DNA from 3 places in the Alteromonas sp. G5_S2_22_S1 genome. Region 3 is predicted to be linked to each of the others. Evidence: predicted binding sites of a transcription regulator. Region 3 holds the regulator's gene; each other region holds the start of a gene.
The links. The regulator MetJ, encoded in region 3, represses methionine synthesis genes. The targets are predictions, from matches to a motif close to TAGACGTCTAGACGTCTA.
Positions count from the first base shown of each region.

Region 1: metK (methionine adenosyltransferase) is a predicted target of MetJ. The motif match lies at 7,465-7,482, and genes of this name have one in related genera.
Region 2: msrA (peptide-methionine (S)-S-oxide reductase MsrA) is a predicted target of MetJ. The motif match lies at 4,503-4,520, and genes of this name have one in related genera.

Region 1 is NZ_JBQKUJ010000002.1:270,631-281,144, reverse strand. Features, by position in the region: gene ACTRWF_RS03440 (prolyl oligopeptidase family serine peptidase) at 1-875, opposite strand, end outside; gene ACTRWF_RS03435 (hypothetical protein) at 1,108-1,557, shown strand; gene ACTRWF_RS03430 (fructose bisphosphate aldolase) at 1,640-2,539, opposite strand; gene ACTRWF_RS03425 (phosphoglycerate kinase) at 2,841-4,016, opposite strand; gene epd (erythrose-4-phosphate dehydrogenase) at 4,127-5,137, opposite strand; gene tkt (transketolase) at 5,156-7,147, opposite strand; gene metK (methionine adenosyltransferase) at 7,553-8,698, shown strand; gene ACTRWF_RS03405 (hypothetical protein) at 8,942-9,412, shown strand; gene ACTRWF_RS03400 (exonuclease domain-containing protein) at 9,451-9,954, opposite strand; gene ACTRWF_RS03395 (ABC transporter substrate-binding protein) at 10,276-10,514, shown strand, end outside.
Region 2 is NZ_JBQKUJ010000012.1:33,487-44,000, forward strand. Features, by position in the region: gene ACTRWF_RS13350 (DUF2884 family protein) at 1-424, shown strand, start outside; gene ACTRWF_RS13355 (NAD-dependent epimerase/dehydratase family protein) at 654-1,466, shown strand; gene ACTRWF_RS13360 (sodium-dependent transporter) at 1,535-2,956, opposite strand; gene ACTRWF_RS13365 (SDR family NAD(P)-dependent oxidoreductase) at 3,225-3,950, opposite strand; gene ACTRWF_RS13370 (DCC1-like thiol-disulfide oxidoreductase family protein) at 3,940-4,335, opposite strand; gene msrA (peptide-methionine (S)-S-oxide reductase MsrA) at 4,597-5,142, shown strand; gene ACTRWF_RS13380 (hypothetical protein) at 5,240-6,361, opposite strand; gene ACTRWF_RS13385 (metallophosphoesterase family protein) at 6,616-8,481, shown strand; gene fldB (flavodoxin FldB) at 8,499-9,035, shown strand; gene ACTRWF_RS13395 (CLCA_X family protein) at 9,061-9,849, shown strand; gene ACTRWF_RS13400 (ExbD/TolR family protein) at 9,992-10,402, shown strand.
Region 3 is NZ_JBQKUJ010000013.1:45,508-54,162, reverse strand. Features, by position in the region: gene hslU (HslU--HslV peptidase ATPase subunit) at 1-431, opposite strand, end outside; gene hslV (ATP-dependent protease subunit HslV) at 514-1,038, opposite strand; gene ACTRWF_RS14060 (SPOR domain-containing protein) at 1,366-1,944, opposite strand; gene priA (primosomal protein N') at 2,077-4,266, opposite strand; gene rpmE (50S ribosomal protein L31) at 4,621-4,833, shown strand; gene ACTRWF_RS14045 (hypothetical protein) at 5,001-5,318, opposite strand; gene ACTRWF_RS14040 (malic enzyme-like NAD(P)-binding protein) at 5,869-7,104, shown strand; gene metJ (met regulon transcriptional regulator MetJ) at 7,278-7,610, opposite strand; gene metF (methylenetetrahydrofolate reductase) at 7,772-8,655, shown strand, end outside.

The DNA.
Region 1 (10,514 bases), on a different contig from region 3:
TCTCGCCCTTTGTCCTGCGTCAATTGTTCAATATTCCCCGTCATATCAACAGAAAATATATCGGCCTCAACGGGTTCATATTCCCAGTTATCACTTCGGTTAGCAGAGAAATAAATCTTCTCACCGTTCGGCGCAAAACTTAACCGACCGTTGTGATGGTAGTTGCCCGAGGTTAACTGTCTTGCTGTACCTCCGTCAGAGGGCACAATAAAGATATGGGTATAGGCAGGGTCAAGCACGCCTTTGCCATCGGCTTGATAACGCGCCTTAGTGATATATTGGAATTTAGGCGACCACTTTGCGCCTTCCGGCTTTTTAGGCATTTTTACATCTAGCGGCTTTTCCTTGGCATCCACACTCATAGTGAATGCAATGTATTTTCCGTCGGGTGACCACGTGATATTACTTGGGCTTGAAGTAACGTTGGTGACTAACGCCGTTTGCCCCGTATCCATCCAGCGCACATACAGTTGCGGTTTGCCCTCTTCATTGGAAAGGTAAGCTAATCGGCTGCCATCTGGTGACCAGCGAATAGAGTAATAATTTTTTTTCGAAGAAAGTAAGGGACGGTGTGATTTACCATCTACCGAGGCTAGCCAAACATTGGCGCGGCTACTGTCTGACATGACGTCGTTTGAACGGCGCACGTATGCGATATATTTACCGTTTGGAGATACCTGGACTTCACTGACGTATTCAAGGTTGAAGATATCTTCTGATTTAAAATAGCGTTCAGAGTCGGTAGTAAAAGATTCTGTTTCATTGCTCGCAAGCACTGTGGCTGGCATAGCTAGCGTGCCTACGCTAAATAGCACAGCCCACATCGCATACCGTTTTTTGACTGACGGGTACCTGTGATTTCTAGTAAAAGACATATCTCACCTTAATTATTTGTTTTTATCCGATCATTTTTATGGGGTGATCACTTTGCCGTGATGCATTTAACTTTCCCATACTACTGAATTAATTCAGGCAATAAAGATTAAACGTTGAGCGACATCATCTAGGAGATTAAGCGCATAAGCCTGCCTTTGAATTTAGCCGAATGGTTAGTTGCGTGCTGACAGTTAGGTGTTAAGTTTTAAGTAAGACTTGAAGGTATTCCCCATGAATAATCCGCACGGCGAATTTGAATGTAGCGTAAGCGGTCAACTGCTGCTTTTATCAGCAAGGGGCCCGTGGAATGATGAAACCATGCGAAATGGCGTGGTTAAACTGTCTTCCGACATTTCTAAATTTGAACAAGGCACCGAGTGGGCACAAGTAAGCTGTCTTTACGGTGAGAGCCTCATGCCCCCTTCAACATTTGATATATTTGTAAAGCATACTCGAGTGCGAAAAACCCGCGGCCTCTCATTTCTTGCCGTGGTGATATTAGATACCGATATTATGCTTACAACAAAGCATCAAATTTCTCAGTGCTACGACACTGCCGAGGTTCTTTATGGCTTCTACGATACTGTAGAAAATGCCCTACAAGCGATGACAAATATGGGCTACGACTTTGATAGTGAAGAAGCTGAACGCTTTTTTAGCCGTTTCAACTTTACTCGTTAAGAAAACAGCGAAAAGTGACTAAATAAAAAGAGCGCCAACGGCGCTCTTATAAGGTGTCAATGAAGATAGCCAGAGCTTATGATTACGCCTTAGAAGCTTGGTAAATACCTTCAATCGCTTTATCTAGTGTTGCTTCAAACTCTTTTTGAGATTGCTGTGCAGATACACCTTCGGTTAAAGCGCGAGAGAAACTCGCGATCATACCTTGGTTTTCAGCAAGCTTAGCATTAGCGTCGTCACGGCTGTAACCGCCAGAAAGCGCAACCACTTTAAGTACGCGAGGGTGATCAACAAGTTCTTTATAAAAGTTAGCTTCAGTTGGTAGCGTTAGCTTGAGCATCACTTCCTGACCTTCATTTAGAAGGTTAAGCTGGGTTAAAATTTCTAGCTTAAGTAGTGCTTCTGCTTCTGCTTTTTGCGGGCTGTGAATATCTACTTCTGGCTCGATAATAGGAACAAGGCCAGCCCCTAGAATTTGCTTACCTACTTCAAATTGCTGAGCAACAACATCTTTAATGCCTTGGTGATTAGCAAGCTTAACAACACTGCGCATTTTAGTGCCAAACACGTCTTGCGCTACGGCTTTTGCTAATAGTGCATCAAGCCCTGGCATAGGCTTCATCACTTGAACACCATTGCTTTCTTCAGCTAACCCTTTATCCACTTTCAGAAAAGGAATAACACGCTTTTTCTGCCACAAAAAGTGTGCAGAAGACATGCCTTCTATTTCTCTATCAAGGGTGTTTTCAAACAAGATTGCGCCAAGAACGCGCTCGCCGCTAAAAGGGGTGCTGGTGATAATGCGCGTACGCATTTCGTGAACAAGGTTAAACATCTCTTCGTCTGAGCTGTATTCAGACTCTTCGATGCCATATAAGCGTAACGCTTTAGGGGTACTACCGCCGCTTTGATCTAACGCTGCAATAAAACCGGTTTGCGTCTTCAGTTTATCCAGCATTGCCTGCTGAGCTTGTGATGCCATTGCAACACTCCTTTTGTATTATACTGCCTTTATAGGCAGGTGTAGGGTTTATTGTTATACCAATTCTATTAAAGATCTGTTTGTCTCAGACACGGCGTGCCGGTACCTAAAGTAAACACATCTGTAATAAAATTGGTATTTATGCCTGCGTACTTCACTGTTTCGCAGGGGTAATCGTTTCCGATTAAAAGGTCACGCTCAAAAATGCTGTTACTGAGCGTGACACCTATGGGGTAACGTTTGTACTAGGCCTTAGCTATATTGAGCTATCAGGCACTGCGTTTGTGTGCAGTGCTCAGGCTTATTTATTTTTTTCTTCTAGTACTGCTACCGCTGGTAGCGTTTTGCCTTCCAAAAACTCTAGGAACGCGCCACCACCTGTTGAAATATAAGAAACCTTATCGGCAATTCCGTATTTATCAACTGCGGCTAGTGTATCACCACCACCTGCGATTGAGAATGCGTCGCTTGCGGCAATCGCTTCAGACAGCGCTTTTGTTCCAGCACTGAACTGTTCAAATTCAAATACGCCTACAGGGCCATTCCATACTATGGTACCGGCATTTTTAATGATATCTTCAAGGGCTTTTGACGAGTCTGGGCCAATGTCAAAAATCATATCGTCATCAGCAACATCACTGACTACTTTAAGCGTAGCTTCGGTATTCTCATCAAACGCCTTGCCTACTACTACGTCTGTTGGCACTGGGATATTACCGCCATTAGCCTGCGCTTCATTCATAAGCTGCGTGGCTTGCTCGGTAAGGTCCATTTCAACCAGCGACTTACCTACATTGTGCCCTTGCGCTGCAATAAAGGTATTGGCAATACCGCCACCAACAATAAGCTGATCTACTTTTTCAGCTAGCGTTTTAAGCACGGTAAGCTTAGTCGATACTTTAGAACCACCCACAATGGCAACCATTGGGCGCTTCGGATTATCTAGCGCCTTACCCAGTGCATCTAATTCTGCAGCAAGTAATGGGCCAGCACAGGCTTTTGGCGCGAATTTAGCAACGCCATGGGTAGACGCTTGTGCGCGGTGCGCCGTGCCAAATGCATCCATCACAAAAATATCGCAAAGTGCTGCGTATTGTTTAGATAACGCTTCGTCGTCTTTCTTTTCGCCGTTATTAAAACGGACGTTCTCAAGGATAACCAATTCGCCGTCAGCAAGCTCAACACCGTCTAGGTAGTCTTTAACTAGCTTCACAGGCACGTCTAGGGCGTCATTAAGATAATCAACAACAGGTTGAAGAGAGAATTCGTCTGCAGGCTCGCCTTCTGTAGGACGGCCAAGATGAGACATCACCATAACGGCCGCACCTGCGTCTAGGGCTGCTTTAATGGTGGGTATAGATGCTTTGATACGGGCATCAGAGGTAACTTTGCCGTCTTTTACCGGCACGTTTAAATCTTGTCTAATTAGTACGCGCTGACCGTTTAAGGCCATGTCGCTCATGCTTGGAATTGCCATTGTCTTTCCTATGTTAATTTAAATTCAGTAGAGCGTGCGTTTAAAAGCACGCTCAAATTAACTGTGAAAGCTGCGCGGGCTGTGCTACCAGCCCTGGCAGCATCAATGCGTTATTTTGCGTCGAACATCACTTTTGCTGTGTCGAGCATACGGTTTGCAAAACCCCATTCGTTGTCACACCACACCAGCGTTTTTACTAGTTGCTTATGACTGACTCTTGTCTGTGTACCATCTACAATACACGAGTGGGGGTCGTGATTGAAATCTACCGACACCAAAGGCTCTTCGGTGTAATCGAGTATGCCTTGTAATCGCCCTGCTTTTGCACTGCGAAGGGCTTGGTTAACTTGCTCAATGGTTACCTTAGATTGAAGGGTAACGCTTAAGTCCATGGCAGTAACATTGATAGTAGGCACGCGAACGGCAATGGCTTCAAACTTACCCGCAAACTTAGGCAGAATGCGCTCTATACCCGCAGCAAGACGTGTATCAACAGGTATAATTGACTGACTGGCCGCACGGGTTCTGCGCAAATCTTCGTGATAAGCATCGATAACCTGCTGGTCGTGCATAGACGCGTGAATGGTTGTTATCGTACCACTTTCAACACCGAATGCCGCATCTAGCGCTTGAATGACAGGAACAATGCAGTTTGTGGTGCACGAACCGTTAGAGACTAATTTTTGTTCACTGGTCAACGTGTCTTCGTTGGTCCCAAAAATGACCGTATTGTCTAAATCTGGTGAACCGGGTGAAGAGAAAAGTACTTTGCCAGCGCCTGCATATAAATGCGCTTGCCCCGACGCTCTGTCATCAAACTTTCCCGTACACTCAAGTACAATATCTACGCCTAAGTCTCTCCACGGAAGGTCTTTAATATCACTTATCGCAAGCAAAGCAATATCATCACCCGCTACATTTAGCGTATTGTTTTCTAAGGCCACATCAAAACGGAACCGCCCGTGGGCGGTGTCGTATTTAAGTAAATGTGCAATGCCTTCGGGTTTAGCAATGTCGTTAATGGCCACCACGTTGAATTCGTTATTGCGCCCACTTTCATAAAGCGCGCGCAATACGTTACGACCAATACGACCAAACCCATTTATGGCAATATTTACCATAGGCTTATCGATTACCTCTTACAGAGACAGTGCAGCCTCTACTACAGCGTCAGTGGTAATATTGAAGTGCTTAAATAGGTCGCCTGCAGGTGCAGACTCACCAAAGGTATCCATACCTACGATAGCGCCGTTAAAGCCAACGTACTTGTACCAGCTGTCTTTTGACAAGGCTTCAACCGCTACGCGTTTAACAACACTAGACGGCAGTACGCTTTCTCGGTAATCAGCCGACTGACGATCAAAAACATCAGTAGATGGCATAGATACTACGCGAACCGCTTTACCTTGCTCGGTAAGTTTTTCTGCCGCTTCAACAGCTAGCTGCACTTCAGAACCGGTACCAATAAGAATAAGCTCAGGCGTACCTTCGCAGTCTTTAAGTACGTAACCGCCTTTCGCAATATCTGCAACTTGTTGAGCGTTTCTTTCTTGCTGGGCTAAGCCTTGACGTGTGAAGATTAGTGTTGTTGGGCCGTCAGTGCGCTCAATGGCAGACTTCCACGACACAGCAGACTCAACCTGATCACAAGGGCGCCAGTTATCAAGGTTAGGCGTTGCACGTAGCGCAACCACCTGCTCCACCGGCTGGTGAGTTGGGCCGTCTTCACCTAGACCAATTGAATCGTGGGTATAAACGAAAATTGCAGGCTGCTTCATTAGGGCCGCCATACGTACCGCATTACGTGCATATTCCATAAACATAAGGAAAGTTGCGCCGTACGCCTTAAAGCCGCCGTGAAGGGCAATACCATTCATCATGGCCGACATACCAAACTCACGCACACCGTAATAAATGTAGTTACCTGATGCGTCGTTTGCTTCAACACCTTTACTGCCTTCCCAAATAGTCAGGTTAGAACCCGCAAGGTCGGCAGAGCCACCTAATAGCTCAGGAAGTAACGGACCAAACGCGTTTAATGCATTTTGCGATGCTTTACGTGAAGCAATGTTTTGTGGGTTCGCTTGAAGCTCAGCAATAATTGCGTCTGCTTTGTCGCTGAAATCTGCTGGCAACTCGCCATTTACACGGCGTTTGAACTCTGCCGCAAGCTCTGGGTAAGCGGCTTTGTATGCTGCGAAAGCGTCGTTCCACGCGCTTTCCGCTTTTGAGCCTTTCTCTTTGCCATCCCAGCCCGCGTAAATATCGTCTGGAATTTCGAACGCACCATGGCTCCAGCCAAGCTTTTCACGTGTGGCGACAATCTCGTCATCACCTAGTGGTGCACCGTGGCAAGACTCAGTGCCTTCTTTATTCGGTGAGCCGAAACCAATGGTAGTTTTACAACAAATAAGTGTAGGCTGCGCCGTATTCGCTTGCGCCTTTTCAATGGCGGCTTTGACTTGCTCAGCATCGTGACCGTCGACGCCTTCAATCACTTCCCAGCCGTAGCTCTTAAAGCGTGCTGGTGTATCGTCAGTGAACCAACCTTCTACTTCACCGTCAATTGAAATGCCGTTGTCATCCCAAAATGCGATGAGCTTACCAAGGCCTAGCGTACCGGCTAGTGAACATGTCTCGTGTGAGATACCTTCCATTAAGCAGCCGTCGCCTAGGAATGCATAGGTGTGGTGATCAACAATAGTGTGACCGTCTTTGTTAAATTGCGCAGCAAGTACTTTTTCAGCAAGCGCCATACCTACAGCGTTACTAATACCTTGGCCAAGTGGACCTGTGGTGGTTTCAACACCGGGTGCATAACCGTACTCTGGGTGGCCTGGGGTTTTAGAGTGAAGCTGACGGAAGTTCTTTAACTCTTCAATAGGCAGTTCGTAGCCTGAAAGGTGAAGCAAAGAATACAACAGCATCGAGCCGTGACCATTTGAAAGCACAAAGCGATCGCGGTTAGCCCAAGACGGGTTAGCAGGATTGTGTGATAAGAAATCACCCCATAGTACCTGCGCGATGTCAGCCATCCCCATTGGGGCGCCTGGGTGACCTGATTTAGCTTGTTGAACAGCATCCATGCTTAGTGCACGGATAGCATTGGCGAGTTCACGACGAGAGGGCATGTTGTCTCCTGATTTATTTTGTATCTTTTGTTTCGTATCTTAGCGGGCTAGGCAAGCTAGACGAGCGTAGAGGTAAGGCGTTCGCTCCACTTCTTTATACGAATGAATGTGGCATTATTCTTACCTATGCCACCTAACAGTTCAATGGGTTTTCATTGCCAATAGTGAAAGTAATAGTAAAAAATGGTCTATACGCTCACCAATGCGTATTAGCTCGGTAATGAAAACCCTCTTATCTTTGCCTAAGTCTTTTTATTGTATAGAAATAACCCTAATACTGATCGGGTCATGTCAACATTTCGTAACAAAGAGACTTTTAGACGTCTAGAAGTAAAGACTGGTATTTATAACTTGTTTTAGTACAATATACGACTATTTTGATAATTTAACGCTTACGGAGCATTTATGGCCACGCATTTATTCACATCCGAGTCAGTGTCTGAAGGACATCCGGACAAAATTGCTGATCAGATCTCAGATGCGGTTCTTGACGCTATATTAGAACAAGATCCTCGCGCTCGGGTGGCCTGCGAAACGTATGTAAAAACCGGTATGGTTTTAGTAGGTGGTGAAGTAACCACTTCAGCGTGGGTAGACATTGAAGAGCTTACCCGCAACACCGTAAAAGAAATCGGCTATACCCATTCAGATATGGGCTTTGATGCTGACTCATGTGCGGTATTAAATGCCATTGGTAAACAGTCTCCTGACATCAATCAAGGTGTTGATAGAGCAAGCCTTGAAGAGCAAGGTGCAGGTGACCAAGGCCTGATGTTTGGTTACGCGAGCGACGAAACTGATGTATTAATGCCGGCGCCTATCACGTACTCACACCGCCTTGTTCAAAAGCAAGCCGAAGTACGCAAGTCTGGTAAGCTAGACTGGTTACGCCCGGACGCAAAAAGCCAAATTACCTTCAAGTACGAAAACGACAAGCCTGTGGGTATTGACGCTGTTGTACTTTCAACTCAGCACTGTGATTCAGTAAGCACTGAAACTGTACGTGAAGCGGTAATGGAAGAAATCATCAAGCCAGTGCTACCAAGTGAATGGATTGATGGCAATACACGTTTTCACATTAACCCCACGGGCCGATTTGTTATTGGTGGTCCAATGGGCGACTGCGGCTTAACAGGTCGTAAAATCATTGTAGACACATATGGTGGTATGGCTCGTCACGGCGGTGGTGCGTTCTCTGGTAAAGATCCATCTAAGGTAGACCGCAGCGCAGCCTACGCAGGCCGTTACGTTGCCAAGAACATTGTTGCGGCAGGTCTTGCAAAGCGTTGTGAAATTCAAGTGTCTTACGCCATTGGTGTTGCAGAGCCTACGTCTATTAGCATTGATACCTTTGGTACGGGTGTAGTAGATGAAAAAACGTTAGTAGCGCTTGTGCGTGAACACTTCGACCTACGCCCTTACGGCCTTATTCAAATGCTTGACCTTGAGCGTCCTATTTATCGCCCAACGGCCGCATATGGTCACTTTGGTCGTGACGAGTTCCCATGGGAAGCAACAGACAAAGCGCAAGCGCTAAAAGCCTCACTTTAATTCAGTAGGCAATAAGCACATAGTGCAAGACGCCGCTCGGTTGACGTTTTCATTATCGTCGTACCGAGCGGCGTTTTTGTTTTTCTTCGATCTAATGCTAGCGTGCGAGAAGAAAAAGTTAACGATTCTATTTTCAACATTTATTATTTAACGCTATGATTAAATAATGTTCGCTTCGTTATTTGCTACTCACCCCTTGTAATCTAAACGCTATACAAGCAGTGGCAACACTTGGGCTCATCCATGAATGTAGTTACCAGTATTTTTCTCGCTCTCTGTATTACTGCAGCCATGATGACAACACAGGCTTTTGCAGGGACAAATGACACGCATTTCAGCCCTATTCAATTTAAAAGCAAAAAACTGGCTCGATGGCAGCTAAATAGCATGTATCGCGTACAGTCAATTACCGAAACCCATCATTACGACAGCAGTTTTTCTTACCCTGCAGGTTCACAAGGGATGATAAGTGCCAGTCGGCGTTTTGATACTTGGGTTCCGCAAAAGGTTTATGCGACGTACAAAACCAATAATACGGCGTTTCAACATTATGCAGAGTGGCTATACTTGCCACACGACGAGGGAACCTTTACCCGCTTAGGTTGGTTACTTGGTGGACGTGAGGGTTTAAACATGGCTGTTGAAATTGAACATAGGATGGTAGGGGAAGAAGAAAACATGGCGTTATCGCTTGGCGTAAACTACCTGTTTTAAAAAGTAACTTGTGACAGCTGCTCGCTTAAAAGCAAAACCTAGGTTTTAGTGAGTTCAAGGGTTTTCGCGTAGGTTTGCTGAATAATCATTGCATCTGAACTGGCTCTGTGGCGTTTAACATCAACGTTTGCGCTCAGGCTATCCTTTACTTCATGCCACTTATCCATTTGCGCTTCAGTCAAAATATACTCTAACGCTCGACACGTGAAAGACATTTCTACTTGAGCAGCAGCATATAGCTTAATGAGCCACGGGTTATCTACTACCCACCCATCGCTGTAAGCAATGGTATTACCTAAGAAATTATTTAGCTCCATACACACGGTATAAGGCTCCTCGCCTCTCGATTCCAGCATCTGTTGCGAAATACCGTGGAGCGATTCAGCGCTTTTGTCCCAATGGACCCAAGAAGCAAAGGGCCTTAGCAATTTACACCACTTTGCACCATCATAGCGCACGATGCCTATTTCTATAGGGTAACTCGCAGCCCCAAATCCACTTGCTTCAACATCTATTATTGTAGGCAGGCTTATATTTCGCACTCATACTCCAAACCGCTATTTATCCTTGCTTGCAACACAGTCAAACAATATTCAATACGTTGGCCTTAAACACTTTAGGGCATTCAAACTGCTGAACGCCTACCAACACCTGTACGCTAAATATACAGCCAACATTATTCCTGTACGACTAATAGTAGAATCATGCCACATTGCTTCCTGTCACTGAGCGTAATACTGAATGCGCACTATTTAAAACTGTAGATAACCTCCCCTAAGTTATACTAAAGAATAATGCGTTAAAGAGAAAAATGTTCACGCATTGCTATACACTTTTATAGTGAACCCTTAGGTATCTTATTCATGCGTGTAAAGCTTTTCATATCAGTTCTCATAAGCGCTCTGTTGCTTTTCATAACGCCTCGAGCCAATAGCACCACCGAGCCTTTGATTATAGGCATTGATGCGGACTTGTCTGCCGTAGCCATTGAAGGGGGCGTAGCTATATCACGAGGCGTTGAATTAGCCGTTGATGAAATTAATGCAGCAGGTGGAATTCTTGGTCGTAAACTAAAGGTAATTTCTAAAGATCACCGAGGTAA
Region 2 (10,514 bases), on a different contig from region 3:
ACTCTTTGACTCGCTCGACGCTAAGCTCAACACCTCATTTTATGATGAAGCGGGTAATATCCGTGTCGATTCAACCAAGTTCGATGAGCCAGGTTGGTTTGACGAAAGCTGGGAACAAGAATTTGAAACCCAGATAGAGTCATTGATTAGCGAGTCGATAGGCAGAATTTTAATAGCCGTAGGTACTCAGATGCTATGGGAAGGCGGCGATATGTCTGAATTCGAAGAAAAAATGGAACGTTGGGGTGAAGACCTAGAATATCGTCTTGAGAGTCAAGCCGCCGCATTAGAAGAAAAAGGCGATGCTTTGTGTAAAGTGTTGAAACAGGCTGATTATGCTGAAGGAAAAATGCAAGCGTCAATTGCCGGGCTTGAAGAGCTGAACCTGTTAGATATCGATGGTCATGCAGAAATGAAGATGTAATAGCCCTTCGTATCAAAACCATTAACATCTATAAAGCCAATGATGGGTAACGCCCATAGTTGGCTTTTTTCGCAAGTCCGCCCCTGTCTTAGTGTATTAACCCCGTTTAAACCTTTGCGCTTTTAGTGCCGCTTTTTAAGGCAATCAGTAAAACGACTTGCGTATTGATAAAAGCAAGACTTTGCAAATTAATATAATCTACGGCTATTAAACAAAGGGTATTGAGACTATGACGCAAAATTTAGTAATTACGGGTTATGGATGGTTAGCCGGGTATGTTGGCGAAGCACTTAACGATGATTTCAATATTGTCGGCACAAGTAGAAGTCGGGACAAATGCCATGCGTTACAAGCGCAAGGTATCGAAGCACTTGAATATGCGCTAGGAGATAACACCAAGCCCCTTGAACGCTATTTACCTAATGCAACCTTATTACTCAATGTACCGCCCGGCCGACGAAGCACCAATTTAGACGCCTTTACAAAGCACATGCTGTCATTAATAGATAGCGCGATCAGGGCGGGCGTTGCGCATATTGTTTTTATCAGTACGACCTCGGTTTACGGTGATAATACTGATGAGACATTGACAGCGCAGGCCCCAACCAACCCTCAAACTGCGTCAGCAAAAGCGCATGTAGCAATAGAGCAATATTTACTGTCACTGCGAGAGCAAGTTAACGTAAGTATTGTGCGGTTAGCGGGCTTGGTTGGCCCAGACCGTCACCCGGCCCGTTCGTTAAGTGGACGTCAGCTAGAAGCGGGTAATAAAAGAATAAACCTGGTTCACGTTTTTGATATCGTTAAGGCGCTTGGCGAAATTGTTCGCTGTACCCCACTGAATGACACGATACATCTGTGTAGTTTGTCTCACCCCAAACGGGGGCTGTACTATGTTGAGGCTGCTAAAGCCATGGGTATTGAGCCGCCTGATTTTACAGGGACCGACGCTGAGCCTGGCGGGAAAGTAATTGACGCCCGCGAATGCTGGGCGCAGTTAGGTATTACGCCCGAGTTCGCTGACCCCTATCGCATGTTCTAAATCAATAAAAAACGGCAAGCCCGTTACCAAGCTTGCCGTTTTTGTTTAGATGTAATGTGTGAAGCGGTTTACCCGAAAAGGTTAAACCCAAAATATTTCACTGCGACTGTGTTTATAAAAATAACAAGCAGAATTAACGGTATAAAGGTTTTAAGCGACACATCTACATACTTTTCAAACCAGCTACCCTTGTATCCGCTGCTACCTTCTTCCAAAGACGCGTTGAAGTTAGCGCTCTTCCAACGGTAAATAACAAACAAGCAAATAAGTAAGCCGTTGAGCGGTAAAATAGTGTCGTAGAACACGTCGTAAATCACATCAAACAAAGACTTATCTGCCCCTGCGTAGTGCATAAACGAAGTCAACATATCCACTTTACCGAACGATAATGCGCTCAAAATGGCTAACACAATCATAATGCTGCCTAAAGAGCCTAGCGCCCATTTGCGACTTACGCCTTTCTCGTCCATCAATGCCGCAACCGGTACTTCAAAAATAGATACCAGTGAAGTAATTGCTGCGAAGAACACAAGCAAGAAGAACAAGCTCGCTACAATCGACGCACCGAGATACCCGATTGAATCTTGTAACGCGAGAAAGATACTCGGTAGGTATGTAAAGATCATGCCAACCGAAGACTCACTTAGATCATCAGGGTTAATATCTGGGTTAAAAGAGAAGATAGCCGGAAGAATCATTAACCCCGCAGTAAATGCAACCGCTGTATCGGTTAAGGCAACCAATTTGGCCGAGTTAGGCACATCCGCTCGTTTATCAATATAGCTTCCGTAAGTGATCAGAATACCCATACCTAACGACAGCGAAAAGAAGGCTTGCGACAAGGCGCCGTTGACAACTTCAGCCGTGATTTTTGAAAACTCAGGCACGATATAGAACTTAACCCCAGCCATGGCATTTTCTCGGGTCAGTACAAACACTACCAAGCCAATGAGCATAACAAAGAGTGCTGGCATAAGCAGCTTTGCCGCTTTTTCGATGCCTTCTTTTACCCCGCCTTGAAGTATGAGGTACACCACCCCAACCACAACTGCCATATAGGCGAAGATTGCCTCTGAGTTAATAAACAGCCCAAAGGTTTCGGGGTTAGCGAGTTTATCTAAGTTTCCGCTTACCGCTTCAAACAAATAGCCAAAAAGCCACACGGTGATAACCATGTAGAAAACGGCAATCATGAAAGGTGTAGCAATGGCTAACCAACCTGCGACCTTCCATTTTTTTTCGTTACCGCTGATATCGCTGTACGCGCCTAATGGGTCTTTTTTAGCATGGCGTCCTACTGACATTTCCGCCAGCATAACCGGCAAACATATCGCAAAAACGAAAATGGCGTACATTAACAAAAATGCGCCGCCGCCGTTTTTAGCTGCACCGACAGGGAAACCAACCAAATTACCAATGCCTACTGCAGAACCGGCAGCAGCCAAAATAAAACCTATGCGCGATCCGAACTGTTCTCTGGCCCCGCTCATATCCCTTCCTCTCGTTGAGTTATTGTTATAGCAGTTCGCAATAAAAACCCGACACCTGTTGTATGTCGAAGGTTAATGCCATGCGAACTGGTATTATTTTATTATCAGGATGGCGTTCTGTTATTATGACTCACGTGTGGCGTCAACGCGTTGTATTGCAACCTTTATGGGCTTATCAATACGCTGCACCAATCCCAAAAATAGCATGGTAACAGCAGTGAAATAAAAAGTCTTGATGTTGAACTTGTTGAAATGATGAAAGACCGTATCACCAAGTTACCACTTCACCGTTCCAGTCGATAAAATGGCAAACTTGCTCTCTATCTAGTTGAGAAAGGTGCGTAATAAGCTGTTTCGCCGTAAACTCAGGGGTAAATAGTTTCTTAGCAGCGACATTCTTTTGAAAAGGCTTTGAAAGCCCGGTATCAACGGTGCCCGGGTGATAGCAAACCAGTATTGTATTTTTTACTCTACGCTTGTATTCAACCGATGCGGTTTTAACAAACATGTTAAGTGCGGCTTTCGACGCGCGATAGCCATACCAGCCACCCAAGCCATTATCAGAAATACTGCCCACACGTGCACTTAGACATACAAGGGTCGAGCCTTCTTTGCTCACAATATTAACAAGGTGTTTTAGCCACAGCGCAGGCGTAATGCTGTTAGTACCAAAATACGCCGACAGTGCCGCTTCGTTTATATCCTCTAAACGCTTTTCAGGGTGAATGGCGTTTTCCTCGTTATGCAAAAAACCCGTGGTTATCACCACAGCGCTTATCACTACCCCCTGCTGCGCTAACTGCTGTACAAACTCACCTATGTGTTTATCGTCCTGCGTTGAGATTTGATAATATGTGACACTTTCTGTTTGCTCAAAGTCTGAAGCCGGCGCACGGCTTACCGCGATAACGTCATTGCCCATTGAGCGGTATTGGTCAACTAGCGCAGCCCCAATTCCCCCAGAAGCCCCAACAACTAACACCTTATTTTTCATTGGGCTCTCCTGGTATACAGCGGTCGCACTGGCGTTTTTTGCCCGTCAGCAAATAAGAAATGGTGTATCTATGCTTCGCGAAAAGGTTATAAACGGCATCGGCCACGTGGCGAATTAGCGGCCAACGTAGGGGTGCGTAAAGCCAGCCTACACCAACCGCTTTCCACGCCTCATGGGTCACATCGAGACCGGTTATCAAGGTACCATCATCACGAAGTCCATGTATTCTGGCATTAAGCGCGTGCCAGTCTAGCGCGGGATAGCGAATAGAAAAATCAGGCGACTGAATATCAACCAGCGTTAGCTTGTTGTGTTTATCTCGTTTTTCTAGGTGTCGCATCTCTGCGATACATAAGGGGCAATAGCCGTCATAGAAAATAATCACTTTTTACTACCTCTGCTACATAGAACGCATCGACGTTGGCTGTTTTGCCCGAAAAGGCAAAATCGATACCTTTCACTGAAAACGTAATCTATCGTAAAACTCATCACGCGTATTTAAAGCGTTAAGCTTAAAACCTTTCGCGATGACACCACATTATTCTTATTTAATATTCGTTTATACGATAAAAAAACACGCTTGGATGACTTGTGTTGAAGGCGGGGCGCACCCACACTACAACCATAGATTATGAGAGGTTTTATTATGGCAAATTTACAAGTCGCGACTTTGGCGGGCGGATGCTTTTGGTGTATCGAATCAGCGTATAACACCGTTGAGGGTGTAGAAAAAGCTATTTCTGGCTATGCTGGGGGCGAAAAAGCCGATCCAACTTATGAAGAAGTATGCACCGGCACTACCGGCCACGCCGAGGTAGTACAGGTAACCTTCGATGCAGATAGCATTAGCTATCGCGAAATATTGGAAATTTTCTTTGCGTTGCACAACCCTACACAGCTTAACCGACAGGGTAACGACGTAGGCCCACAATATCGCAGTGCGGTATTCTATCACAACGCCGAGCAAAAGGCCGAAGCTGAGAAAATCATCGCAGAAATTACTGAAGAAGAAATCTGGCCTGACCCAGTAGTTACGGAAATCGTAGAGATAAACAATTACTACGATGCCGAAGACTATCATCAGGATTACTTCAAAAATAACCCGCAAAACCAGTACTGTTCAATGGTGGTTGCGCCGAAACTGGCGAAGTTTAAGAAAACCTTTGCTTCTCGTCTGCGCAGTGACGCGTAACGAGAATCAGCGCGAATAACGCTGGTCCCGTTTTAATAAAAAAAGGTTGCTTTATTGGTGCTAGCAACCTTTTTTATGTGTCAGCGCTAACACTGATTTATTTAAACCACGTGTCGTTTATCTTAAGTGGAAATAATAGAGGCGCTAAATCTTCATATCGGCTTAAGTGAGCATCACACGTCGCGTTTTTTAAGTAGTTCTTTTCCCAAGGATCGTTAATGATCCACAGGGTATCTTTAATGACCACCACCCCTTCCATTGATGCATTATCCATAGTGTACTGCTCGCAATTCTCGTCGCCGGCAACATCAAAGGTAATAGGTATGCGTTTGGTTGGCTTTTTACCGCTGACATCAATTACCCAAAGTTCATTGTCATTTCTTGCAGCCCCCAGCAAATACGACGCGCCTGTTGTGTGCGTGTAGAAGGTTAATCCGTTGATAGGATGATTACCAGATGTAAACCGGGGTAGCTGCAAACTAGGTTCACTTACCGCTGCAAAGTCACTGGATTCAAAAAGACCGTCATCAACATTCAGCGAGAAAATCCTTGGCTGGCGGGCCTTGTCCTTCTCTAACCCTAAATACAAGGTACCGTCGTCGGCCATGGCAAGACCTTCAATACCGTCGTTAGGAAAATTACCCACTTCAAGTGCTAGAGGAAATTGGAGTGGACGCACATTTGACATTTCTACTGTGCCATTATCTTTGCGGGTAAGCTTGACCAGCAAGGTGGGATAGTCTGTTGAACCGGTATCCTCGTACTTGGTTTCACACCGTGGACTTAATGCTCCGGTGCGTGTGGCATCTTCGGTTACCGTATAAATCACATCGGTATTTCTGGGGTCTACGGCTAATGCTTCCAAATCAGGCTGCTCACTAAGATAGCTGAAAAAGCAGCTTCTACGCACACTTCTGGCAAACGAAAAACGCTCGCTCGATACGCTAAGTGTGGCGGTTTCTGGCGCAATAGTGTGTAGCTTTAATTGTTGCGTAGCGTCTGCGCTTGCATCGGCAATAGTGACAAGTTCACCATCAATTTCTACTAATCCCGATGTTTGGGGATCAAACATTACCCTACCATTTTGATCTAAAATCCAGCTTCCCACGGTAACTTCTGTTAAGTCTTGGGGCTCTGGCGTAATAATCACGTCTTGGGGCTCGCTGCAGGCGCTCAGCAGCAATGCTGTTACCACAGCACTCGTTAAGTGTTTAAGCATGTTGTGAAGTCCTGTCTCTATTTAACCGACTGTGGGCAAAATAAAAATTTGTAAGGGAGTATATCGAGCATACCGTTTATGCACAAAAAAGGGTAAGGTTATGACGATATTTTACAGTACTCATAACAACATGCGTAAAAGGTAATGCGCAAAGACCCACTGCGTTATTTGTGGCTTACGCGTTGTATGCACCGTGCTTGTTGATTGCAGCTATATCGATAACATTGAAGGAGAACGTCATTTCTACGCAGCACTTGCCCCTCGTCATAGCAGGGCCCATCGTGAGAAAAGTTACATCTAACCTTTGTTATATATGGGTAGTAACCAGTTCGGCTGATGCGCCTTCATTAACCTTGTCACATGATGAAGCGCCGATTGACGGCGACCGTCAAAGCGAGACCATTTGCGTAGGCACGCACGCGTTCATCCATTTACTTTCATTTTCAGCCTCCAAACCATTTGACGATAGCGCTCGGGTATCTTACCAACTTCACTTCGATAACAAGGAACACCAGGCCAGGTGGCACAAAGAGCAGCAAGCGCTTCTGTACACAGGGCAATCGACGTTAAGTTTTCACTTTACCGAAACGCCAAAGACTATCTTACACGGCTCGTGTCGCAAGCCGCATTTTCACAGTGACGATGCGTTAGCGCAGGTAGACACGCTTCATGAACATGCCTTTGGACAAAAAAGTAGCTTCCCTGATCTGTTGCTGATGACAGGGGATCAGATATACGCCGATGATGTTGCAGGCCCTATGCTTAAAGCCATACATAGCGTGATCGCTCGTTTAGGCCTGTTTCATGAGACACTGGAGGGCGCAGTGGTAAGTAATACGCAAGAACTTGCTACACACCCTCACGGCTATTATGAACGCGAGCAACTGCTGCCGCAGATTTCGACAAACACGGTATTGTCATCTCTTTTCTTTGGTGCGAAAAAGAAGCCCGTGTTCACATCGGTAAACGCGCAAAACCACCTGATAGGCAGCGCAGAAATCATTGCCATGTACTTATTGGTGTGGTCCGACACACTGTGGGCCGAAATAACGATTGATAAAGACGGTATTCCCGACAAATACAGCGCAACTTTTGATAAAGAAAATGAAGCACTTAAAGGCTTTGTAAAGCAACTGCCGCAGGTGCGACGCGCGCTTGCCCACATTCCAACCTACATGATCTTTGACGATCACGACGTAACCGATGACTGGAATTTAACCCGCGGCTGGGAACAAGAGGTTTACGGCAACCCATTGTCTAAACGCATGATAGGCAACGCGCTTATTGGCTACCTACTCTGTCAAGGCTGGGGAAACGCTCCTAAAAAAGTGACGGCGCTAATAGAAAAAGTAAAACAGTCTACAGGTGAGCAAGGTATAGCTCAGCATGATGAGATCATTGACGACCTACTCGATTTTGACCAGTGGCACTATCGCCTTGATACAACACCGCCTATAGAAGTTTTAGATACGCGAACCCAGCGATGGCGCTCAGAATCTGACATGAATAAACCTTCCGGCTTAATGGATTGGGAAGCGCTGTGCGACTTTCAACACTCCATTATTGGAAAAGAGTCGGTTATTGTTGTTTCTGCCGCTCCGATTTACGGCGTAAAAGTTATCGAGGCCATTCAAAAAGTGTTTACCTTTTTTGGTAAAGCCCTCACCGTGGATGCTGAGAACTGGATGGCCCATAAAGGTACGGCAAACGTAATGCTCAACATTTTTAGGCATTACAAAACGCCACCTGAGTTCATCATATTATCTGGCGACGTACACTATTCTTTCGTGTACGACGTACGGCTGCGTTTTCGTCGCAACAGCCCTCATATCACGCAATTCACCTGTAGCGGTTTAAAAAACGCCTTCCCCGATGGATTGATCAAATGGCTAGATAGACTAAACCGCATTCTTTATCGCTCTAAATCGCCATTGAACCTTTTTACTCGTCGAAGAAATATGTCGGTAAAAGCAAGAGAGCCAAGTATGGGGTATGGCGAATTATTCAACGGATGTGCAATAGGTGTATTAAAAATTTCACATAAAAACACCGATGTGCAGTGCAAGGCTTTGTTGAGCAACGGTAAAGAGGTAGAATTCCCCACTTCAAAAAACGATTAGTTGAAAAGAGGTATCTAATGAGTGATAGCGCACTGTCAATCGGGTTATTTTACGGCTCTACAACCTGCTATACCGAAATGGCGGCAGAAAAGATTCAAGCGCAGCTCAATAGCCTTTTTGACGAAGACATCGTTGATTTGCACAATATTAAAGATGTCAGTTTAACGCGCACCGCAGAATACGACATTATTATATTTGGCATTTCAACGTGGGATTTCGGTGAACTTCAGGAAGATTGGGAGTCACACTGGGAAGAGGTTCACGGCTTAGACCTGTCTGGCAAAACCATTGCGTTATTTGGCCTTGGCGATCAGCTTGGGTATGGAGAATGGTTTCAAGATGCACTAGGTATGCTTCACGATGCAATTGTACCCTCAGGCAGCAATATCGTGGGCTATTGGCCAAATGAAGGCTATGAATTCACGGCCTCAAAAGCGCTAACTGAAGACAAAACCCAGTTCGTTGGCTTATCACTAGATGATGAAAATCAATACGACAAAACCGATGCGCGTATTGAAGCATGGTGTGAGAAATTACTGGTCTCTATGGCCTAACTCCTGTTAAAAACGGACACAAACGTTGGACAATAAAGGCCGCCTACATCAGCAGTTTTATCGCAATAGCCCAAGTCATAGGGATGGCGCAGACGTTTCCTTTCAAGACATTCGCAAACTGTTCAATTTTGCCACCATCACGGTTGGCCGATGGGTAACCGCTGAAGAACAGCAGATCGCAGCGAATCTTTTTTTTGATGCCCTTTACGATCTAGTTGCGATCTTAAATATAAATGAACAGGTGCTCTCGCTAAACGGATCCCTTTCTCTTGCGTTTGGCAGTGGCGGCCAAAAACACAGCAGCGCGCATTACAATAGCGCAAAGCGACAGCTTGCCTTGGCGAAAAACGCGGGTGCCGGTGCGTTGGCTCATGAGTGGTTTCACGCGTTCGACCACTACATTGCGCCTCGTATGTTTGAAGGCATAGCTGCAGGCAGTTTTGCAACACAGGCGTGGCTAGACAATGCGCCTATGAACCCTCACCCATTGAATCAAAAATTGAGCGATTGCTTCTCACTTTTGTTTTTAAATGATCAAAAAAGGCCAAATGAGTACTTTGTACGATCCGTAGAAGCTGATCGCGCGCTAAAAATGTATTATTATGCTATGCCTCAGGAGATGGCTGCCCGAGCATTTGAAGCCTGTATTCAAGATCACGAGATCAAAAATGCGTTTTTGGTGCAAGGTACAAAAAAATCAACGGAAGCTAGACTTGGCATTTATCCTCATGGTAACTTGCGTACATCACTCAACCAGGCATTGATGTTGTATTTTTACCAATTAGGTGTCGCTATTTCACGCAAACAAACCTAGTTTGTTGTTTTATTACCGTGAAACTGAGTATTTTTTCAACAACAAGTGTTAATGAGCACACTGTTTTTATACAAAAGTCTGTATATTTTTGTAACAAGCAGTATACTAAATGGCTCGAACGTAACAGAAGAAAGAAGACGAGATGAAAAGAAAAAAGCATACCTCGGCTGAAGACGAGGCTCAGATTGATATGACCCCCATGTTGGACATCGTGTTCATCATGTTGATTTTCTTCATCGTAACGACCTCGTTCGTGAAAGAGAAAGGTTTAGACGTAAACCGCCCAGAAGACAATCAAGCTAAAAACGATAAGCCTTCAAAAGCGCTTTCTATTCGTATTGATGCTGATGGCTCAATCATGATGGGTGGCCGTGAAGTTGATATTCGTCGTGTGGTTGCAAACACGCAAACATACCTAGCGGAAAACAACACGGATTCAGCTGCTATCCAGGCTCACGAAGATAGCGAGCACGGTACTGTGGTAGAGGTTATGAACCAAGTTAAAATCGCAGGTATCGAAAAAGTATCTGTTTTGGTTAAGAAGAGCAGCTAAAGCTCGGTCTTAATCAAGCGAAAATTAAGAAAAGCCACCTTCGGGTGGCTTTTTTCGTATAGGACCTTATACCAAAGTATCTCTTGTGCTATCGCATGAATTTTGTTCAGAT
Region 3 (8,655 bases):
CCCCACGCATCTTCTGGTGGTGGCAGCAATACGTCTAAAATGCGCTCTTCCGCCGCTTCTTCCGCGCGGAATTTCACTTTTTTCATTTCGTTTTCTTTCGTCATCTTAACCGCGATATCGGCAAGATCACGAATGATCGTCTCAACTTCTTTACCTACATAGCCCACTTCGGTGAACTTTGTTGCTTCTACTTTGATAAATGGCGCATTGGCAAGTTTTGCCAAACGACGGGCAATTTCTGTTTTACCCACACCCGTTGGACCAATCATTAAAATATTTTTTGGCGTAACTTCTTGGCGCAGCTCAGGCTCAAGCTGCATGCGACGCCAGCGGTTTCTAAGTGCAATCGATACAGCACGCTTGGCATCTTGTTGACCGATAATATGACGGTCTAACTCGTGAACAATTTCTCTTGGTGTCATTTCAGACATGAATAAACCCTTTTCTAACAATGCTTGTTGTACTTATCCTCAAACGGGCGACAACAAGCCGATAACAGCATTCAGCTATTACTTAGTAATCTAGTACATCAACCGTTTGGCTATGGTTAGTGAATACGCAAATATCACCGGCAATGGTCAGTGCTTTTTCAGCAATGTCTTTTGCACTTAATTCCGTATTATCTAAAAGTGCCGTTGCCGCTGCTTGCGCGTAATTGCCACCTGAACCTATGGCGATAAGATCTTGCTCTGGCTGCACCACATCGCCGTTACCGGTAATAATGAAAGAAGCGGTTTCATCGGCTACTGCCAATAAGGCTTCTAACTTGCGCAGCGCCCTATCAGTGCGCCAGTCTTTGGCAAGCTCTACGGCGGCTTTGGTTAAATGGCCTTGGTGCGCTTCAAGCTTAGCTTCGAAGCGCTCAAATAGCGTAAATGCGTCGGCCGTGCCGCCAGCAAAGCCCGCTAAAATTTTATCGTGGTATAAACGGCGCACTTTGCGTGCATTACCTTTCATCACGGTATTGCCTAGTGATACCTGACCATCACCGGCCATCACTACCTGATTCCCACGTCGTACAGATACAATCGTTGTCACGTTAATTCCCCGTTTAGCTGGGCGCTGCCGCGTTTTTATCATGCAAAGGCAGCAGCGTACAAATTCAATAACAAATAAGTGGGGGGAGGCTTTCTAATTTCAAGGGCAAGACAGAATAATGTGCGCCTAGCGGTGGCTGCGATAAGGGCTTAGCACATACATTGTTTATTGAATACGCTATTTGTTGCGTGCATACTTTCGCGAATGTGGTCTATGGCTAATTGTGTGTGAAGTAGTCGAGGCGCAGGCATTAGCTAAAGAAATTTAGCAAAACCTATACGCCTCAATGTCGAAACCACCACCGTGTTCGCAACCTAGTGCTAAGTACTACAAGTTCCAGTACCAAATTTGACAGGTCGCAATATTCACTTTACGCAGGCTGTGCTTCGCTTTTTCCGCATCTCGTTTAGACTCGTAAGGGCCTAAAATAACGCGGAACCAATCGCCGTTACTGCCGGTGCTGTGTCTGATAAGCGCCTCTAAACCTTGAAAGGCAATTTTGGCTTTCATCTCTTCAGCTTGCGCACGGGTTCTAAACGACGCGCATTGCATCAAGTAGCGTTTGTCAGATTTTTCTTGTTCTCTAACTTCTACCTCAACCTCATAGCCAGGCAAGGTTTTAATGTATTCCCACTCTTCTTCAGGTAGTTCTGGCAAAGACTCTTGTGTAGGTGCAACCGGGCGAGATGCCTGTGTATCCACATCATCTTCTACGTTATCTTTAATTGACCATAAAAAAGCACCAAAGCCAATTACGAGTGCTAAAACGCCGATTAGGCGAACAATAGGAAGCTTACTATCAACCGGTGCATTTTTTTGCGCATTGCCAGCGGGTTTTCTGCCTTTTCCAGCAGGCTTCTTTTTTTGAGTAGAGCGCCCACGAGAGACATAATCGCGTTGAGCCATAGTCGGCAAAATTCCTACTTGTTATCGTTGTTCGTATTCGTAAGAAAACGTCGTATACCAAACCTAGTTAAAGGGGAAAGATTCTCACACCTTTAGTCGTGGCGAAATTTTAACGTATTGCTTCTCAACAAGCTAACTGAAATCGGTAGGATCGATATCGATTGACCACCTTACCTTAGTGGCCTGCGGTAAAGCCTGTAAAAACGGAAGCGCCAAACGCAGCGCATTATGAAGCGGGGCGCGTTTTTGATGACTACACACCAGCATGAATCGAAATCGGCCTTGGCGCTTTTCAATTAGGCATGGGAACGGGCCGCTTATCTCAATGGCGTGCGCTTGCGTAAATACCTGCTTACAGTCTTGTAAAAATCGATAAGCCAAACTGCTATCAGTAGCTTCGGCGCGTATTACGAACTGACTAATAAACGGGGGCAAGCTTGCCGCTTTTCGCTCCATTAACGCATGCCTGGCAAAGTGCCCGTAACCATTATGCACCAAATCTTGTAGCAGCGGGTGATGAGGATTATGGGTTTGCAGCCACATTTCACCGGGTTTACTTGCACGCCCCGCTCTTCCAGCAAGTTGAGTTACCAGTTGAGCAAGCTTTTCAGGGGCTCTGAAGTCTGCGCTAAACAGTGCGCCATCGCAATCGAGAACCGCCACTAATGTAACGTGAGGAAAGTGGTGGCCTTTAGACAAAATCTGGGTGCCCACAAGCAGCTGATATTCTTGGCGGTTAATTGCATCGAGCGTTTGATGTAACTTATCTTTACCGCGCACCGTATCGCTGTCTATTCGCACCTGCGTTACCCCGGGAAACAAGCTAGCAAGCCCCTGCTCTACTTGCTCTGTACCGGTACCCGCAGTAACTAGCTCGTTGTAATGGCAAGCTTCACAGTTTGTTGGCATAGCACGCATGCCGCCGCAATGGTGGCACTGCAATCGGTTTTGCGCTTTGTGTACGGTGTAAGGTCGCTCGCAACGCTTACACGTTACTGTCTCGCCGCAATGATGACAAAGTAACGCTGGCGCATAGCCTCGGCGATTTACAAACACCAACACCTGATTCCCTGCGCTAATATGCTGGCGCATTATGGTTAACAGGCCTTGTGAAATACCGTAGTGAATTGGCTGGTCGCGCGCATCTAATACGTGCTGATGGGTACTTCGCGCGCCCCCGGCTCGCTTGGTGAGCTGTAAATGCGCATAGCGGCCGCTTAGCGCATTATTAAGGGTTTCAAGAGCAGGGGTGGCACTGCCAAGCAGTAAAGGAATATTATGCTGTTTCGCACGCATGGCCGCCAAATCGCGAGCATGATAGCGAAGCCCATCCTGCTGCTTAAACGACTCGTCGTGCTCTTCATCAACAATAAGCATACCCGGGTTATTAAGCGGGGTGAAAATAGCAGAGCGGGTACCTATAACAATACCGAGCTCGCCCGCTTTTGCTCGCTGCCATACTTGCAGACGGTCTTTGTCTGAAAGTTGCGAATGCAATACGCCCACGGCAATGCCAAAGCGCTTTTCGAAGCGGGATACCGTTTGCGGGGTAAGCCCAATTTCAGGCACAAGGATAAGCACCTGCTTTCCTTCGCGCAGTAAAGGCTCTATCGCTTGAAGGTATACTTCTGTTTTGCCGCTACCGGTCACCCCTTCAAGTAAGCTAACCGCAAAGTTGCCGTGTTGACGGTTAAGGGCGGCGATGGCAACTGACTGCTCAGTATCGGGAACAGGCTTATCTTCCATTGTTAACGTAGATAGCCAAGCGCCCGGCTTAAATTCAGGAGTAACCTCTTTGATAACGGCAAGCGACTTTTCTACCAAGGCTTTTACCGCTGGCGCACCAAACTGCTTACGCGCCTCTATCGCGAGCATCGCCCGTTTGGTCAAGGCGGTAAAACACGCTTTTTGCTTTGGGGCGCGAGATAGCGACGCTGACAGCGTTTTTTTACCCTCATCGGTAAGCATGAGTATATCTTGTGGAGTAGGGCCTGCCGACTCGCCTTTTCGCAATAATACAGGCAGCATGGCGTGTAACACTTCACCCGGAGCATGGTGGTAGTACTGCCACAGCCATTGCGCCATTTTTAGCAGCACCCCATCAATAATAGGTTGATGATCTAGCACCGTTTCAATGGCTTTTAGCTTGTTGCTATTGTCAATCTCGCTCTCTGATTTTTGTAGTGTTTCAACAACTACGCCCACAAGTTTGCGCGGACCGAAAGGCACCATTACCCGTACGCCTGCTTCTAGTGCGCTATCGTGGGTATATGTGAAAAGTTGGCGCAGCGGCACTGGTACAGCAACTTGAATGAAGGCCATTGCGAACGTTCTACCTTATCGTAAAGTTATTAAAGTCTATTGAGCTTTCGGGCGTAACCGTTACATAAGCGCACATAAACGTATCTAGAGTAAGCTGCATGGAAAAGTCACGCTTATTTTACCCGCCATTAAACTGAAATATTTAAACATACTTTGCGCTTTAGCATAAAAGGAATGTTTCGTTGTTTAGCGAGCATACAAAAACCGCTTGATCAACCCTCTGCCATCCTTTATTATGCGCCGCTCTTTTTGCGATAGGCTGTTCTTTGAACGACTTATCATTTGAATTAAGTAACGTATGGTGTGCGACTTCGGGTTGTATAGCGATACGGCCTTATTATGTGAGGTAATCCCATGAAACAAGATATCCACCCTAAATACGAAGAAATCACAGCAACTTGCTCTTGTGGTAACGTTATGAAAATTCGTTCTACGCTTGGTAAAGACATCAACCTAGACGTATGTTCATCATGTCACCCTTTCTACACTGGTAAGCAACGTAACGTTGACACTGGTGGTCGTGTTGATCGCTTCAAGAAGCGTTTCGGTGCATTGGGCAAAAAGTAAGCCTGATATCGAGTTCGAAAAAAGCGCCTATACGGCGCTTTTTTATTGCCTGTCATTATTTGCAGGTTAAATAATATCTGTGCTTAATTGGCTATCAGCGCGTGCCCCCTCGCATCACTGTAAACGAAAAAACCTCTCTGCGCCTTAAGCCTCGCCTGCTCGGCGCGTTAATGCTCGTTGTCTAGCTTCGATAAGTGCACGTCCCAGTCGCCGCCGCTACGTTGTTTACATGCTTCTTCGCTGTCAAAATAGACCCCAACGGGTTTAGATTTAATGGCCGCTGTTGCAATATTCACCCAACTTATAAAGTCCATATCCCACCCATTGGTTTGCGCTACCTGCTTTTCATGCTCGCGACTAAAAACAGCCACGACTTTAGGTGTACGCCAGTGGCCAGTATGCGTAAGCCAGGCAAACCCGCTATTGTCTTCTTTTACGCTTTCGCATACGTCTGTGAGTACTTCAATAAGTTTTCGTTCTGTCATTACGCTCGTCCACGCCGCAGTTTCGGTATCAATGTTTGAGATATTAACAAAACGACGCCGCAGACATAATCGTTTGGTGAAAATTTAGGCTGTGATCCCTACGCCTCACAATAATAGAAATTAAAAATACAAAGACATATTGAAATAAATGAGATGAATGATAATTATAGGCTTAATTTACTGGTCTAATTAGTGTGGCTCCCCTACATTGGTTAATGAGGATTCTGATCAGATATGTACACAATGAAATGCTGTGTTAGAGTTGCGATAGGCGTTCTGATAGTGGGTATTAATCTTATGAATATTGGCTTGCTATCATGCCTTGTAGCGCTTTCAGTTATTCGAATTCATATTGCGTAACTGAAAATGCAACAACAAATTAAGCTGGAACCTGTGGCTAGATTCGCTCAGTTTCAGTGTTTAAAACTTTTTGTAATTACTTGGTTAGAACGCGCTTGTGTTTATCTTCCTATAACTATAACGACATAAGATAGCGGCAAAGCGTGAGTAAAAACACCGATGAACCCTACATCTAAGGATACAATTTTACATGTCAGATTTTAGACAACGCGCACTCGATTATCACGCCTACCCCACCCCCGGAAAAATTCGCGTAGAGCTGTCTACGCCAGCAGATAGTGTTGACGACCTTGCATTAGCATACAGCCCCGGTGTTGCCGAACCAGTTAGGGAAATAGCTGAAGACCCCGATAATGCCTATAAGTACACCGCTAAAGGTAATATGGTAGCCGTGATTAGTAATGGCACCGCGATTTTAGGTTTAGGTAACCTTGGCCCCCTCGCTTCAAAGCCTGTGATGGAAGGTAAAGCCTTGCTGTTTAAACGCTTTGCCGGGCTAGATGCCATTGATATTGAAGTAAAGCATCGCACGACAGAAGAGTTCATTAATACTGTGGCGAATATCGCCGACACCTTCGGCGGTATAAACTTAGAAGATATTAAAGCCCCTGAGTGTTTTGAGATTGAACAAGAGCTTATAAAGCGCTGTAAAATTCCCGTATTTCACGACGATCAGCACGGTACTGCAATCGTCACGGCAGCGGGTATGCTAAATGCCCTTGAGATTCAGGGCAAAAATATCGAGAGTGCAAAAATAGTGTGCATGGGTGCAGGCGCAGCCGCGGTAGCTTGCATGGAACTACTCATTAAATGCGGCGCCCAGCGTGAACGCATTTATATGCTAGACAGAAAAGGGGTTATTCATACCCGTCGTGAAGAGCTGACTGAGCACAAAAAGCTCTTTGCTAACAACACCGACAAACGCACCCTTGAAGATGTTATGGAAGGCGCAGATATTTTTGTTGGCGTATCAGGGCCTGACGTTTTACCACCAGAAACGCTAGCGTTAATGGCCGAGAACCCTATTGTATTTGCTTGCTCAAACCCAGACCCAGAGATAAAGCCAGAGCTGGCCCATGAGGTGCGTAAAGACCTCATTATGGCAACCGGGCGCTCTGATTACCCAAATCAGGTTAACAACGTTCTATGCTTCCCTTTTATTTTCCGCGGCGCATTAGATGTTCGCGCCACGGCCATAAACGACGAGATGAAAGTGGCCGCCGTTGAAGCCCTTCGCACCATTACCAAAGAGCCGGTGCCAGAAGAAGTATTAGCGGCAAGTAAAAGCGACAGTCTGACCTTCGGTAAAGAGTACATTATCCCTAAGCCGATGGACCCACGCTTATGTGAACGTATCGCAACTGCGGTATCTAAAGCAGCGATAGCGTCCGGCGTGGCCCGGGTACCTGAAAACTCGGCCGAATAGGGGTAAATTAACAGTGGGGTTGCCGAAAACCAGACTAGCGAAAGGCTAACTTCAGTGATGTAGCATTAAACAAGAATTACTATGTTTAATATGCCATAAAAAACGGCGCTATTATTGTGAGATCACTTCACACTAATAGCGCCGTTTTTTGTTAGCATGGGTTAAGCTGAACTTTATTCATCTTCCGAGACGTTGTTTTCAAAGCTTGGATCTATACCCATTTCTTCCATAATGCGACGCGCTTCTGCTGGCACCCGATTAGGATTGTCTTTGCGCAAATCATCGTCGTTCGGTAAAGGTTGCCCCGTAAACGCGTGTAAAAACGCTTCGCAAAGTAACTCCGAATTGGTGGCGTGGCGCAAATTGTTTATTTGGCGGCGAGTACGCTCGTCGGTGAGTGCCTTCAGCACATTAATTGGTATAGAGACAGTGACTTTCTTTACCTGCTCGCTCTTTTTACCATGCTCTGCGTAGGGGTGAATATACTTACCGTTCCATTCTGCCATTGTACTAACTCGGTCTACTCTTTTTTATGTTATGAACAGAAATTCTAAACAAGTTCACGAAAAGGTCAATTGAGCAGTGTAAACCTCTTGACGTCTAGACATATATTATTTAATTTAGACGTCTAAACGTCTATAAAATTATATTTTCAAGAGAATAAGCCATGGTTTCTTACGCGCAAGGTATCGATGCATTAAACCAGTCCCTGTCGGAACTGCGTGATATTGATGTATCTTTTGAATTTTTTCCGCCTAAAACGGAAGCCATGGAACAAACACTATGGAAATCTGTAGAGCGCTTAGCGCCGCTAAAGCCAAGCTATATGTCGGTGACCTATGGTGCGAATAGCGGCGAACGAGACAGAACACACGATGTGGTTAAGCGAATTCAACAGCAAACCGGTGTTGCTGCAGTTCCACACTTAACGTGCGTAGATGCAAGCCGCGAGGAGCTTAAGCAAATTGCAAAAGACTACTGGGATTCAGGCATTCGCCGTATTGTTGCGCTTCGCGGCGATTTACCGCCAGGGTTAGAAAAAACAGAGATGTACGCCTCTGACTTAGTTGCCTTGTTGAAAGACGTGGCGGATTTTGATATTTCCGTTGCTGCTTACCCTGAAAAGCACCCTGAAGCCCCGAATGCGCAGTTCGACCTGCTTAACCTTAAACGCAAGGCTGAAGCAGGAGCAACCGAAGCCATTACGCAGTTTTTCTTCGACACCAGCGTTTATTTGCGATTTAGAGACCGCGCAGCCGCTGCCGGTGTAGATATCGATTTAGTGCCGGGCATTTTGCCAGTAACCAATTACCAAACCCTGGTTAAATTCGCTGGCTTTACTAACGTGCATGTTCCAGGGTGGCTACATAAAATGTTCGATGGCCTTGACGCTGACGACCAGGCAACGCGAAACCTTATTGGAGCAAACATTGCTATGGACCAAGTTAAGGTATTAGCGAAAGAAGGGGTTAAGCACTTCCACTTCTATACCCTTAACCGTAGCGAACTCAGTTACGCCATTTGCCATATGCTAGGCGTACGCAGTGGCGC